3 regions of the Camelimonas abortus genome follow, and region 2 is predicted to be linked to each of the others. Evidence: predicted binding sites of a transcription regulator. Region 2 holds the regulator's gene; each other region holds the start of a gene.
What was found. The regulator LexA, encoded in region 2, represses DNA repair genes until DNA is damaged. The targets are predictions, from matches to a motif close to TGTTCNNNNTGTGTTCNG.
Positions count from the first base shown of each region.

Region 1: ruvC (crossover junction endodeoxyribonuclease RuvC) is a predicted target of LexA. The motif match lies at 2,754-2,771, and genes of this name have one in related genera.
Region 3: recA (recombinase RecA) is a predicted target of LexA. The motif match lies at 2,423-2,440, and genes of this name have one in related genera.

Region 1 covers NZ_JBHLWR010000006.1:2,093,262-2,098,173, reverse strand. The annotation lists gene ACFFJB_RS11360 (5-formyltetrahydrofolate cyclo-ligase) at 1-596, shown strand, start outside; gene ACFFJB_RS11355 (TIGR00282 family metallophosphoesterase) at 790-1,614, shown strand; gene ACFFJB_RS11350 (YebC/PmpR family DNA-binding transcriptional regulator) at 1,877-2,626, shown strand; gene ruvC (crossover junction endodeoxyribonuclease RuvC) at 2,784-3,311, shown strand; gene ruvA (Holliday junction branch migration protein RuvA) at 3,308-3,931, shown strand; gene ruvB (Holliday junction branch migration DNA helicase RuvB) at 4,042-4,912, shown strand, end outside.
Region 2 covers NZ_JBHLWR010000006.1:1,182,526-1,187,437, forward strand. The annotation lists gene trpC (indole-3-glycerol phosphate synthase TrpC) at 1-154, shown strand, start outside; gene ACFFJB_RS07490 (flavin-containing monooxygenase) at 695-2,539, opposite strand; gene lexA (transcriptional repressor LexA) at 2,900-3,610, shown strand; tRNA gene ACFFJB_RS07500 (tRNA-Ser) at 4,211-4,300, shown strand.
Region 3 covers NZ_JBHLWR010000006.1:546,416-551,327, forward strand. The annotation lists gene cckA (cell cycle histidine kinase CckA) at 1-2,313, shown strand, start outside; gene recA (recombinase RecA) at 2,490-3,566, shown strand; gene alaS (alanine--tRNA ligase) at 3,863-4,912, shown strand, end outside.

The DNA of each region.
Region 1 (4,912 bases), 910 kb from region 2:
ATCCGGCGGCGGCCAAGGCGGCGCTGCGTGACGAGGCGCGGCTGCGCCGCGACATGATCGCGCCGGCCGCGCGTGCGGAGCACGCCCGCGTCATCGCCCGCCGCTTCATGGACGAGCTGCTGCCGCGTCTCGTCGGCGCCGCCCCGGTCTCCGTCATCTCCGCCTACTGGCCCATCCGCTCCGAGGTCGATCCGCAGCCGCTGCTGGAGCTGCTGGCGCAGGCCGGTTACGTCACCTGCCTGCCGGTGGTGGCGCATCCGCGGCTCATCTTCCGCGTCTGGCGTCCGGGCGATCCGCTGGCCGACGCCGGCTTCGGCACCCGCGGCCCGACGGCCGGCGCGCCGGAGCGCGATCCTGACCTGGTGGTCACCCCGTGCCTCGCCTTTGACCGCGACGGCGGCCGGCTGGGCTACGGCGCCGGCCATTTTGACCGGGCGCTGGCGCGCCTGCGCGCCGCCCGGCCGGGCGTGCGCGCCGTCGCCCTCGCCTTCGCCGCCCAGGAGCGGGTGACCACCTTCAGCCAGCCGCACGACCAGCCGCTCGACGCCATCGTCACCGAGCGCGAGCTGGTGCTGCCGGGGCGCGCCGGCGCCTAGCCGGCGCGCCGGCCGTCCGGCAGGAAAATCTGCGGCCGCCGCTTCCGGAACATAGGCCAGCCCGTCGCGTCGTGTTATCCAGCCGGCGTTGGGGTATGGACGCCGCGCCTGTGGCGCGCGGCGTCAGCGCGGCCGCGCCCCGGGCTTCCGCGGGAGCGGGGCGGGGGGCGGCCGCCAGCCGGGCGGAGGGGCCATGCGCTTGCTGTTTCTGGGAGATGTCTGCGGCCGGGCGGGGCGGGAGGCGGTGACGGAGCGCCTGCCGGAGCTGCGGTCGCGCTGGTCGCTGGACTGCGTCGTGGTCAATGGCGAAAATTCCGCCGGCGGCTTCGGCATCACCGAGGCGATCTGCTCCGAACTGCTCGACGCCGGCGCCGACGTGGTGACCCTCGGCAACCACGCCTTCGACAACCGCGAGGCGCTGGTGTTCGCCGAGCGCCAGCCGCGCATGGTGCGCCCGGCCAATTTTCCGCCCGGCACGCCCGGGCGCGGCGCCGCCATGGTGGAGACCGCCGCCGGCGGCCGGGTCATGGTGATGAACCTGATGGGCCGTGTGTTCATGGAGGCGCTGGACGACCCCTTCGCCGTGGCCGAGCGCGAGCTGGCCGCCTGCCCGCTGGGCGAGGCCTGCGACGCCATCGTCATCGACTTCCACGCCGAGGCCACCAGCGAGAAGCAGGCGTTCGGCCATTTCGTCGACGGCCGCGCGACGCTGGTGGTGGGCACCCACACCCACACGCCCACGGCCGATCACCGCATCCTGCAGGGCGGCACCGCCTACATGTCCGACGCCGGCATGTGCGGCGACTATGACAGCGTCATCGGCATGCAGAAGGACGAGCCGGTGCGCCGTTTCCTGCAGAAAACCCCGGGCTCGCGCTTCGAGCCGGCCGCCGGCCCGGCGACGCTGTGCGGCGTCGCCGTGGAGACCGATCCGCGCACCGGCCTCGCCGTGCGCGTGGCGGCGGTGCGGCTTGGCCCGGGCCTTGAGGAATCGGTTCCGGCGTTCTGGGAGCCGTGACCGGGCCGGGCGTCGCGGCTGTTTTCCGTGCCGGGAGATTGCGCGGCGCCGCTTTCATGCTGTCCGTCATGGTCTTATAAGGGCGCCGCGTTAGACCGGCATGGCAGGGCGCTGCAGGCGCGGCGCCGGCGGAGCTCCCCGGAAGGGGCCTCCCGCCGCGGCGGCGCGCCGGCGGTTCTGGCGGGACCACGCGCGCCGCCTCATGCCGTCCAGGATCACGGGCCGCCGGCCAGGCCGGGGCCGCAAGGGATGACGAGGTCACATGGCCGGACATTCACAGTTCAAGAACATCATGCACCGCAAGGGCAAGGCCGACGCGGCGCGCTCCAAGCTGTTCTCCAAGCTGGCGCGCGAAATCACCGTGGCGGCGAAGCTCGGCCTGCCGGACCCGGCCATGAACCCGCGCCTGCGCGCCGCGGTGCTGGCCGCCCGCGCCGAGAACATGCCCAAGGAGAACATCGAGCGCGCCATCAAGAAGGCCCAGGGCGGCGACTCCGAGGCCTATGAGGAGATCCGCTACGAGGGTTACGCTCCCGGCGGCGTGGCCATCATCGTCGAGGCGCTGACCGACAACCGCAACCGCACCGCCTCCGACGTGCGCTCCATCTTCACCAAGGCCGGCGGCAGCCTCGCCGAAACCGGCGCGGTGTCGTTCATGTTCGATCGCGTGGGCGTGGTCGAGTTCGACGCCAGCGTCGGCGACGCGGACGCCGTTCTGGAGGCCGCCATCGAGGCCGGCGCCGACGACGTCGTCTCCAGCGAGGACGGCCACGAAATCATCACCTCGGCCGAGAGCCTGCACGAGGTGGCGAAGGCGCTCGAGGCGAAGTTCGGCGACGCCCGCAAGGCCGCCCTCACCTGGCGCCCGCAGAACACCGTCGCCGTCGACGACGAGACCGGCGAGAAGGTGCTGCGCCTCGTCGCCAGCCTCGACAACCACGACGACGTGCAGAACGTTTACGGCAACTTCGACCTCTCCGAGGCGCTGATGGCGAAGTTTTCCGGCGAGTGAGGCGCGCCGCCGCGCCGCGCGAACCAGGGGCGGCCCCGCGGCCGCCCTTTTTGCTGCGCGGGGCCGGACAGCCGCCATCGCGCCGCCGCGCGCCGGCCGGGCGCGGAGCCGTGGGATGTTGACTGTATGTTCACAATTTGTTCGGTCTGATTGCAGCATGGCCACCGAAACGATTCGCATCCTCGGCATTGACCCTGGCCTGCGCCGCACCGGCTGGGGGGTCATCGACGTCACCGGCACGCGCCTCAGCTTCGTGGCGTGCGGCTGCGTGCGCTCGTCGGACGCCGACGGTCTCGCCCTGCGGCTGCGGCAGTTGCACGACGGCCTCGCCGGGGTGCTGCGCGCCTGGACGCCGGACGAGGTGGCGGTGGAGGAGACCTTCGTGAACCGGGATCCCCAGTCAACGCTGAAGCTGGGCCAGGCGCGCGGCGTGGCGCTGCTTGCGCCGGCGCTGTATGGCGCGCCGGTTTCGGAGTACTCCGCCAACAAGGTGAAGAAGACCGTGGTGGGCGTGGGCCATGCCGGAAAACATCAGGTGGAGGCCATGGTGAAGGCGCTGCTGCCGAAGGCCGCGCCCGAGTCGGCCGACGCCGCCGACGCCCTGGCGGTGGCCATCACCCACGCCCAGCATCGCGGCGCGGCGCGGCGGGCGGCGGCGCTGCTGGCCGCGGGAGGCGGGCGATGATCGGTCGGCTGAAGGGCGTGGTCGACAGCGTCGGCGAGGACTACGCCATCATCGACGTGCACGGCGTCGGCTATATGGTGCACTGCTCCACGCGCACGCTGCAGAACCTGCCGCGCGCGGGCGAGGCGGTGGCGCTGTCCATCGAGACCCACGTGCGCGAGGACATGATCCGCCTCTACGGTTTCCGCACCGACGCGGAGCGGGAGTGGTTCCGCCTGCTGCAGAACGTGCAGGGCGTGGGCGCGCGGGTGGCGCTCGGGGTGCTGTCGGCGCTGGATCCGGCGGCCCTCGCCGCGGCCATCGCCATGGGCGACAGGGCGGCGGTGGGCCGCGCCCCGGGGGTGGGGCCCAAGCTCGCGGCGCGCATCATTTCCGAGCTGAAGGACAAGGCCCCGGCCTTCGGCCATACTGACATGGCGGCGGCGCGCCTCGCCGCGCCCCCCGCCGGCGCGGGGGAGGGCGGGGCCGCGGCCGACGCCGTCTCCGCCCTGGTGAACCTGGGCTATGGCCAGCCCCAGGCGGCCGGCGCGGTGGCCGCGGCCATGCGCGAGGCCGGCGAGGACGCGGACGCGCGCACGCTGATCCGCCTCGGCCTGAAGCAGCTGGCGAAGGGCGCGTGAGCGCCGCCGGCCGGCGCCGGCGGACAGACGGACACGGGACGGCGGGCGGTCCGCCTGCGGTCGCAGCAAGACGGGCGGGCGCAGGCTGAAGCCCCGGAAGTGGAAGCAGGATGAGCAGCACGGACGGAGCAGGCAGGGCAGGCGGGCGGCGCGGCGGCTCCGGCAGGGGAGCCGGAAGGGGGGCCGCGCCGGCGCCGCAGCGTCTGGTGGCGGCGGAGGAGACTGGCGACGAGATCGAGGCCTCGATCCGTCCGCTCGCCCTTGACGAATTCATCGGCCAGGCCCAGGCGCGGGCCAATCTCGCCGTGTTCATCCAGGCGGCGCGCGCCCGCAACGAGGCGCTCGATCACGTGCTGTTCGTCGGGCCGCCCGGCCTTGGCAAGACCACGCTGGCGCAGATCGTGGCGCGGGAGCTCGGCGTCAATTTCCGCTCCACCTCGGGCCCGGTGATCGCCCGCGCCGGCGATCTCGCCGCCCAGCTCACCAATCTGGAGGAGCGCGACGTCCTGTTCATCGACGAGATCCACCGCCTCAATCCGGCGGTGGAGGAGATTCTCTATCCGGCGATGGAGGACTACCAGCTTGACCTGATCATCGGCGAAGGCCCCTCCGCCCGTTCGGTGAAGATCGACCTGCCGAAATTCACCCTTGTGGGCGCCACCACCCGCCAGGGCCTGCTGACCACGCCGCTGCGCGACCGCTTCGGCATCCCCATCCGCCTGCAGTTTTACACGGTGGAGGAGCTCGAGCTGATCGTGAAGCGCGGCGCGCGGGTGATTGGCGTCGGCATGACCGACGAGGGGGCCAACGAGATCGCCCGCCGCTCGCGCGGCACCCCGCGCATCGCCGGGCGGCTGCTCCGCCGGGTGCGGGACTTCGCCGTGGTGGCGGACGCGCCGGCGGTGACGCGCGAGATCGCCGACCGGGCGCTCAGCCTGCTTGACGTCGATCCCGCCGGCCTCGACCTGATGGACCGCAAGT
Region 2 (4,912 bases):
CGACCGGGTCCTGGTCGGCGAGAGCGGCATTTTCACGCCCGGCGACATCGCGCGCCTGGCCGCCTGCAACGTCCACGCCTATCTGGTGGGCGAGAGCCTGATGCGCCAGCCGGACGTGACCGCGGCGACGAAGACGCTTCTGGGCGAGGGCTGAAACGCCGGCGCGCCGCCGCCCGGCGCGTCATCTCCCTGCGGCGTCCGGCTTCCGCGCCATCGCGCGGCCCCGGCAGGCTGCGCGGCGCGCCATGCGCCGTACGTACCGTGACATGCTCGCCGCCCCCATGGGCCGCATGCGCCCGCGCGACCGGCGGACGGACGCCGGCCATGGCGGCTCGCGCTGACCGCGACGGGCGTCAGGGGCATGGCCGCGGCGAGCCCCCGGATGAAGGCGGTCGCCGGCTCGGGGGATGACGGCGGCGGCGCCCGCAGCCCGTGACGGCGACAGGCGTCGCCCAGGGAGCCCATCGCGGCGCGCCAGTGACGCGCGCAAACTGCCGCCGCGGCCGGCCGCCGCGCGCGCACGACCTGCATCGCGAGACCGGCCTCCTCCGCCAGCCATGCGAGCCGCCCTGCCGGCGGGTCTGGCGGCGCATGGTCCGCCGTGATCCCGCAGGCGACGGGGCCATCCGCAGCCCGCGCCATGCGCCGTCGCGCCCTGTCCCCGTCCGCCGCCCGGCCGGCGGAGGCGGCGGCCTCATTCAGCCGCGGCGCGCTGCGCGTAGCCGAATTCCAGCCCGTCCATGTCGCCTTTCGCCCGCCAGGCCTCCCACATGCGCAGGAACACCGTGGGGCCGCGCCAGTACTGGTTGTTCTTCAGCTCGCGCAGCTGTCCCACCTTGCCCTCGTTGTTGTAGTAGCCGGGCGTGCAGGCCTCCAGATAAGGCACGCGGGCGCGGGCGACGTCCACGCAGGTCTTCACCCAGGCGTCCTGGGCGGCCTGGGAGCACTCCACGGTGACGGCGCCGCGCTCGCGCATGCGCTGCAGGATCCAGGCGATGTGCCGGGTCTGCTCGGCCAGCATGTGCTGGAAGTTGGGGCTCTGGCCCGACTGCACCGGCGTGACGATGAAGCAGTTGGGGAAACCGCGCGAGAACAGGCCGTGGAAGGTCTCCGCCCCGTCCTTCCAGCGCTCGCTCAGGGTGACGCCGTCGCGGCCATACACCTCCATGCCGAACCGGCGGGTGATGCTGGTGCCGACCTCAAAGCCGGTGGCGTAGACCAGGCAGTCCAGTTCATAGAGCTGGCCGTTGGCCACCACCCCTTGCGGCGTGATGCGCTCCACGCCGCGGCCGTTGGTGTCCACCAGATGCACGTTGGGGCGGTTGAAGGTGGGCAGATATTCATCGTGGAAGCACGGCCGCTTGCAGAACTGGCTGTACCAGGGCTTGAGCGCCTCGGCGGTCTTGCGGTCGCGGACGATGGCGTCCACCCGGGCGCGCACGCGCTCCATTTTCTGGAAGTCGGCGAGCTCAATGAGCTTTTGCGGATCCTCCACCGGCTCGCCGGCCTTCTGCCGGCGGCGGGCGGCGAGCAGGATGTTGCCGATCAGGTCGGTCCAGCCGTCGTTGACCAGATCCACGTCAAAGTCCGCGCCGGAGACGACGGCGGTGAAATTGTCCATGCGCTCGCGCTGCCAGCCCGGCCTGAGTGTTTTCACCCATTCGGGATCGGTGGGGCGGTCGTTGCGCACGTCCACCGAGGACGGCGTGCGCTGGAAGACGTAAAGCTCCTTCGACCACTCGCCCAGATGCGGCACGCACTGCACCGCCGTGGCCCCGGTGCCGATGATGCCCACGCGCCTGTCGCGCAGCCCGGTGAGATTGCCGTTGGAGTCGCCGCCCGTGTAGGCGTAGTCCCAGCGGCTGGTATGGAAGCTGTGGCCGCGGAACGTCTCGATGCCGGGAATGCCTGGCAGCTTGGGCCGCTCCAGGGGGCCGCCGTTGAGAATGACGAAACGGGCGTAGATCTCGTCGTCGCGGCTGGTGAGCGCCCGCCAGCGGCCCTCGTTCTCCAGCCAGCGCAGTTCGGTGACCACGGTCTGGAACAGCGCGTGGGGATAGAGGTTGAAGTGGTTGGCGATGCGCCGGCAGTGGGCGAGGATCTCCGGCGCGCGGGCGTATTTGCGCTCGGGGATGTAGCCGGTTTCCTCCAGCAGCGGCAGATAGATGTAGCTTTCGGTGTCGCAGGCGGCTCCGGGGTAGCGGTTCCAGTACCAGGTGCCGCCGAAGTCGCCGCCCTTTTCGACGATGCGGAATGAATCGACGCCGGCCTCGCGCAGGCGGCCGCCGGCGAGCAGGCCGCCGAAGCCGCCGCCGATCACCAGCACCTCCACCTGCTCGATCACCGGGTCGCGGGTGAAGCCCGGCTCCACATAGGGATCCTCGAGATAACGGGCGAACGCGCCGGCCATCTCGACGTACTGGTCATTGCCGTCCTCGCGCAGGCGCCGGTCGCGCTCCTCGCGATAGCGCGCCTTCAGCGCCTCGATGTCGATGTTGGCGGCGTCGATCGCTGCGGCGTCCGTGTCGCTGGCGGCCATGTTTCGCTCCCTTGTGGCGCGGCCGGCACCGGGCGTACCGCAACCGGCGCGACGCGCCTTTTGTCATATCAAATATGATACTGGTCAGTACTGCCCTGACTGTCAACCGCTTCCCGCGCATGGCTGGCGCGGCGGGCGATGCGGCGAGCGCCCTGCCCGGCGCAGTCCCCGATTGCGGAACAGCCAGGAACAGGCTATCAATGTTCATGATTTGTTTCCGCGCGATTCGTATGGTCGCGTCCAGCCGGCGGCGCGCGCCAGGCCGCGCCCGGGCACGTGGACCGGCCACACGGGTCGCGGCGGCGCGGCGGGAGCGGCGCAGCCGGCGCGGAACGCATGCTGGACGCGGGGATGGGCGCCATGTTGACGGCGAAACAGCACGAACTACTGCGTTTCATTCACCAGCGCCTGCAGGAGACGGGCGTGCCGCCCTCCTTCGACGAAATGAAGGAGGCGCTGGCGCTCCGCTCCAAGTCCGGCATTCACCGTCTGATCATGGCGCTGGAGGAGCGCGGCTTCATCCGCCGCCTGCCCAACCGCGCCCGCGCCGTGGAGGTGCTGCGGCTGCCGGAGACGGCGGCGGCCGGCGGCGGCTTCCGTCCGCGGGTGGTGGAAGGCGGGCGCGCCGCGCCGGCAAGGGCGGCCCCGGCGCGGGAGGCGGCGCGCGAGGCCGGCGCGGGGAGCCCGGAGGTGGTTTCCGTGCCGGTGGTGGGGCGCATCGCCGCCGGCGTGCCGATCAGCGCCATCCAGCAGCAGGGCGAGTTCGTGCCCCTGCCCGCCGCCATGCTGGGCTCCGGCGAGCATTACGCCCTTGAGGTGCGCGGCGATTCGATGATCGAGGCCGGCATTCTGGAGGGCGATCTGGCGGTGATCCGCCGCCAGGATACGGCCGACAACGGCGACATCATCGTGGCGCTGATCGACGACGAGGAGGCGACGCTGAAACGCCTGCGCCGCCGCGGCCGCGAGATCGAACTGGAGGCGGCCAACCCGCACTTCGAGAACCGGGTGCTGCCGGCAGAGCGGGTGAAAATCCAGGGCCGTCTGGTCAGCCTGGTGCGCCGCTACTGACGCCGGCGCGCCCTTGGCGACCGCCCGGCGCATGCCCTCTTGTCTCGCGGGGAATCGCCGCGGCAACGGTCGAGCGGATCAATTGTCGGGCGGGCGCGACGCAGCGACCCGCAGCCCGGTGACAGGCCACAGGCGGCGGGCGAAGGCGCTCCGGAAGTCCGGGAGGCTGGAGCGCTTCGCCCCCCTTTCCCGGAGCGCTTCCCCCGCGCAGGACCGCCGCGTCGCGATGGGTTCAGACAGGGCCGAAGCGTCTGCGGCGCGGCGTTGCGCGCTCCCGCCGGCCGTGCAGGCGTTGTCAGCGATGGCCGGCGTTGGGGCCCGCAGCGGCGATGACGCCGCCCTGCGCCGGGCCATCATCCGGCGACGCCGCTCCTGCGCTCCCGGAAGGCTTCCGGCGCTTTTTGTGAACGGGCGGGCGTTCGCCTCCGCCGCGGGCTTGCCAAGCGACGTCGGCGGCGGCAAAAAGACCGCTGCCCTTGGGCGCGGGCGACGCGAACGGCGCCGCGGGCGCGCCTGGCGGGTCCGGCGACGGCCTGCGGGCGAGCGCTGGCGCAACAGCCAGACGTGACGCCGGAACCGGAAACAGGCGCCGGCGCTGCTGGATGGGTGGCCGAGTGGTTTAAGGCAGCGGTCTTGAAAACCGCCGTGCGGGCAACCGTACCGTGAGTTCGAATCTCACCCCATCCGCCATTTAATCCTGTCCGTGCCGCCACAAGATCGCCCAGGCTGTTTTGAGGCATGTTGCATCGGGATCGGACGCGCTTTCATCCCTTGACGTTTCCTAGCATATTGTTACAAGCAATATCGTTTGCTTTTTTGGTGGTGGGGCGCTTCGGGCCCATAATTCACTGGTAGAATCTGTTTGGGCACTCATTACGACGGAACTGACAGACCATGAAAGGGCAGCCAAGAATCTGGTACTACGCAGCACGATTGGCTGGGCCTTCCCATGAGCGACAGGCATACGATCAGAAGCTACACGAGGGCGTACACTCGACAGGATCTTAAGTCTGACGGGGGATGCGGGCTGCGACAAGCTATGCGGCGACAAAACAGCTCTCGGGTCGCTTGGCGTAGCGTGTGGCGTCCCTGAACTGTTTGATACGGTTCACGAACCGTCCGCCATGATATTGCCGAGGGCCGCCTCGCGGATACACGGTGAAGTCATCCTTGCTATCTAACTGGGCGAGATATTGGCCCCGGCTTTTTCGGTCCGCCATGGCTTGCGCGCGGATCACTGATATCGCAACAGCCTGTCAGCAGGACACGGTCGCAGCCCACTTCCCGGCACTTCGGCCTGCC
Region 3 (4,912 bases), 640 kb from region 2:
TCCGGCTTTTCCGTCGGCCTGTTCCAGCTCACGCCCGGGGTGTCGCGGCCCACGCGCCTGTCGCGCGCCATCGTCGACGGCGCGCTGGCCGGCATGGCCGCGGTGGACGCGCGCGGCGAGATCATCTGGTGCAACGGGGCGTGGCTGCGGGCCGTGGGGCGCGACGGCGCCGGCCCCGCCGCCCTGGAGCGCGCGGCGCGCCACGCGCCGGAGGTGAGCGAGGCGCTCTACCGGCTGGCCCGCTCCGCCCGCGCCGGCGTTCCCGCCCATGACGAGCTGCGCTTCCCCGCAGGCGCCACGCCGGACGGCGCGCCCTGCTGGCGGCGGGTGGAGGCGCGGCTGCTGGGCGAGGGCCGCCGCGCCCCGCTGCTGTGGACCGTCACCGACGTCACCGCCGACCGGGAGCGCCAGGAGCGGGTGTTCCAGGAGCTGCAGCACGTCATTTCCTTCCTCGACGAGGCGCCGGCCGGCTTCATGTCCATCGAGGCCGACGGCGAGATCAGCTACATGAACGCCACCCTGGCCGGCTGGCTCGGGCTCGACCTCGCCAGCGCCGGCGCCGGCGGCGTGCGCATTGAGGACATCGCCCCCCACGCCGCCGCCGGGCGGCTGCTCGCCGCCCCGCCGGCAGGGAAAGACCACGAAATCCTCGATCTCGACCTGCGCCGCCGCGACGGCCACATCCTGCCGGTGCGCGCGCTGCACCGGGTTCCGGCCGCGGAGGCGGGCGCGCGGCCGCCGTCGCGCACCGTGGTGCTCAGCCGCATGTCCGTGCCGGGAACAGCCGCCGGCTCGCGCCATGCGGAGGCGCGCTTCGCCCGTTTCTTCAACAACACGCCGGTGGCCATCGCCACCGTGGCGCCGGACGGGCGCATCCTCAGCTGCAACGCCTCGTTCCAGCGCCTGTTCGGCCCGGAGCTGATCGAGGCCGGCGCCCGCGCCCTGGTGACGGACAAGGACGGCGAACGCCTCGAGGCCGCCCTGCGCGCCGCCGCCAGCCAGCAGGAGGTGGCCCCCTTCGACGCACAGGTGGCCGGCGACGGCGGCCGCTGCGTGCGCGTCTACGTCAGCAGCGTCTCGGAGATGGAGGGCGAGGGCGAGAGCGCCGTCATCTACGCCCTCGACATCACCGAGCAGCGCGCCCTGGAGGCGCAGTTCGCCCAGGCGCAGAAAATGAACGCCGTTGGCCAGCTGGCCGGCGGCGTGGCCCACGATTTCAACAACGTGCTGCAGGCCATCATCGGTTTCTGCGAGCTGCTGCTGGGGCGCCACCGGCCAACCGACCCGTCCTTCCAGGACATCATGCAGATCAAGACCAACGCCAACCGCGCCGCCGCCCTGGTGCGCCACCTGCTGGCCTTCTCGCGCCGGCAGACCCTGCGCCCGCAGGTGATGCGCGTGGGCGACGTGCTGGCCGACGTCTCGCTGCTGCTCAAGCGCCTGCTGGGCGAACGCGTCGATCTCGACGTTCACCACGGCCGCGACATCTGGCCGGTCAAGGCGGACATCAACCAGTTCGAGCAGGTCATCATGAACCTGGCGGTGAACGCGCGCGACGCCATGCCGGACGGCGGCCGGCTCTCCATCCGCACCTCCAACGTCAGCGCCGCGGAATCGCGCCGCTATGACGAGAGCATGCCCGCCGCCGACTATGTGATGATCGAGGTGGCCGACACCGGCGTCGGCATGCCGCCCGAGGTGCTGTCGCAGATCTTCGAGCCGTTCTTCACCACCAAGGAGGTGGGCAAGGGCACCGGGCTCGGCCTCTCCACCGTTTACGGCATCGTCAAGCAGACCGACGGCTACATCCTGTGCGAGAGCGAGGTGGGCAAGGGCACCACCTTCCGCATCTTCCTGCCGCGCTACGTGGAGAGCCAGGAGGAGACGGCGGCCGCCGCAGGCGCCGCCGCCGGCGCGCCCGCCCGCAAGCCCGCCGCCGACCTCACCGGTCGCGGCGTCATCCTGCTGGTGGAGGACGAGGAGGCGGTGCGCGCCTTCGCCTCCCGCGCGCTCGCCGCCCGCGGCTACACGGTGCTCGAGGCCGCCTCCGGCGCCGAGGCCATCCAGCTGCTCGAGGAACGCGACGATCCGGTCGACCTTGTCGTCTCCGACGTGGTGATGCCGGAGATGGACGGCCCGACGCTGCTGCGCGAGCTGCGCGCCCGCAATATCGGCGCGCGCATCGTCTTCGTCTCCGGCTACGCCGAGGACGCCTTCCGCAGGAACCTGCCCGAGGGCGAGACCTTCGTCTTCCTGCCCAAGCCGTTCACGCTCAAGCAGCTGATCGAGGCGGTGAAGGCGCAGACGGGCTAACAAGGCCGCCTGGTCCGCGGGCGCGCGCCGGGCGGTTCCGCCCGGGCGCGGGCCGGGACCGGGCGCCTGAAAAACGTGCGCGGCGCGAACGGAAACAGAACTTGCAAAAAAGAACAAATAGGGTACAAACAACGCATTGAAGCGGCTGGACGCCTCATGCCATAAGGGACGGAACAATGTCGCATCCCGCGCTCAGGCTCGTTGAAGGTTCCTCCATGGACAAGACAAAGGCGCTCGACGCTGCGCTTTCCCAGATCGAACGGACGTTTGGCAAGGGCTCGATCATGCGCCTTGGCAAGAACGACCGTCCGGTCGAGATCGAGACCATCTCCACGGGCTCGATCGGTCTCGACATCGCGCTGGGCGTGGGCGGCCTGCCGCGCGGGCGCATCATCGAGGTGTACGGTCCGGAATCGTCGGGAAAGACGACGCTGGCGCTGCACACCATTGCGGAAGCGCAGAAGAAAGGCGGCGTCTGCGCCTTTGTGGACGCCGAGCACGCGCTCGATCCCGTTTACGCCCGCAAGCTGGGCGTGAAGCTTGACGACCTGCTGATCTCGCAGCCGGACACCGGCGAACAGGCGCTGGAGATCGCCGACACGCTGGTGCGCTCCGGCGCCATCGACGTGCTGGTGGTGGACTCGGTGGCGGCGCTGACGCCGCGCGCCGAGATCGAGGGCGAAATGGGCGACGTGCAGCCGGGCCTGCAGGCGCGCCTGATGAGCCAGGCGCTGCGCAAGCTCACCGCGTCGATCTCGCGCTCCAACACCATGGTGATCTTCATCAACCAGATTCGCATGAAGATCGGCGTGATGTACGGCTCGCCCGAGACGACCACCGGCGGCAACGCCCTCAAGTTCTACGCCTCGGTGCGTCTCGACATCCGCCGCACCGGCGCCATCAAGGACCGCGACGAGGTCATCGGCAACTCGACCCGCGTCAAGGTGGTGAAGAACAAGGTGGCGCCGCCGTTCAAGCAGGTCGAGTTCGACATCATGTACGGTGAGGGCATCTCCAAGCTGGGCGAGCTCATCGACCTCGGCGTCAAGGCGGGCATCGTCGAGAAGTCCGGCGCCTGGTTCTCCCATGACAGCCAGCGCCTCGGCCAGGGCCGCGAGAACGCCAAGGCGTTCCTGCGCCAGAACCCGGAGATCGCCGACCGCATCGAGGCGGCCATCCGCCAGAACGCCGGCCTGCTCGCCGACCGCATCCTCGACAACATCGATCCAGGCGCCGAGGACGTCGACGCCTGAGCGGCGCCCGTCCGGCGGCTCCGGGCGGCTGCTCCGGGGCCGGACGGCGGCGTTTCCACTGACATGAAGGCGCGGAGAGCGCCTTGCGGGCCGCCCTCCGGCCCCGGATCCTCCCCGGAAAGACCTCCTGGCCGGCCGCCGCGCCGCGGTCCGCCGCCGCTTCGCCGGCGAAAGGGCGGGCGCCCGCATCGCCGCCGCGCCGGCAATCTCGACAATGCCGGCGCGTCTCACTAGAAGACGGGAGCGAAGGAGCGGCGACCGGCCTCTCCGTACCCTGTCCCCGAGTGCGTGTAGCAATGAGCGGCGTCAACGAAATCCGATCGACCTTCCTCGATTACTTTGCCAGGAACGGCCACGAAATCGTTCCGTCGGCTCCGCTCGTTCCACGGAACGACCCGACCCTGATGTTCACGAACGCCGGCATGGTCCCGTTCAAGAACGTCTTCACCGGCGCCGAGAAGCGCCCGTACGTGAGGGCGGCGTCGTCGCAGAAGTGCGTGCGCGCAGGCGGCAAGCACAACGACCTCGACAACGTCGGCTACACCGCCCGGCACCATACCTTCTTCGAGATGCTCGGCAATTTCTCGTTCGGCGACTACTTCAAGGAGCGCGCCATCGAGCTGGCCTGGAATCTCGTCACCAGGGAGTTCGGCCTGCCGCAGGAGAAGCTGCTGGTCACCGTCTTCGCCGAGGACGACGAGGCCCACAGCCTGTGGCGGAAAATCGCCGGCCTGCCGGACAGCCGCATCATCCGCATCGCCACCTCCGACAATTTCTGGATGATGGGCGACACCGGCCCCTGCGGTCCGTGCTCGGAGATTTTCTACGATCACGGCGAGCACATTCCGGGCGGCCCGCCCGGCAGTCCGGACGCCGACGGCGACCGTTTCATCGAGATCTGGAACCTGGTGTTCATGCAGTTCGACCAGATCGGTCCTGGCGAACGGGTGAACCTGCCGCGTCCCTCCATCGACACCGGCATGGGGCTGGAGCGCATCGCCGCCGTGCTGCAGGGCACGCACGACAACTACGCCATCGACACCATGCGGGCGCTGATCATGGCGGTGGCCAACCTCACCGGCGTGGATCCGGACGGGCCGCAGTCGGTCAGCCACCGCGTCATCGCCGACCACCTGCGCGCCAGCTGCTTCCTCATCGCCGACGGCGTGCTGCCTTCCAATGAGGGCCGCGGCTACGTGCTGCGCCGCATCATGCGCCGCGCCATGCGCCACGCCCAGCTGCTGGGCGCGCGTGAGCCGCTGATGTGGCGGCTGTTCCCCGCGCTGAAGCGCGAGATGGGCGAGGCCTTCCCCGAGCTGGGCCGGGCCGAGGCGCTGATCACCGAG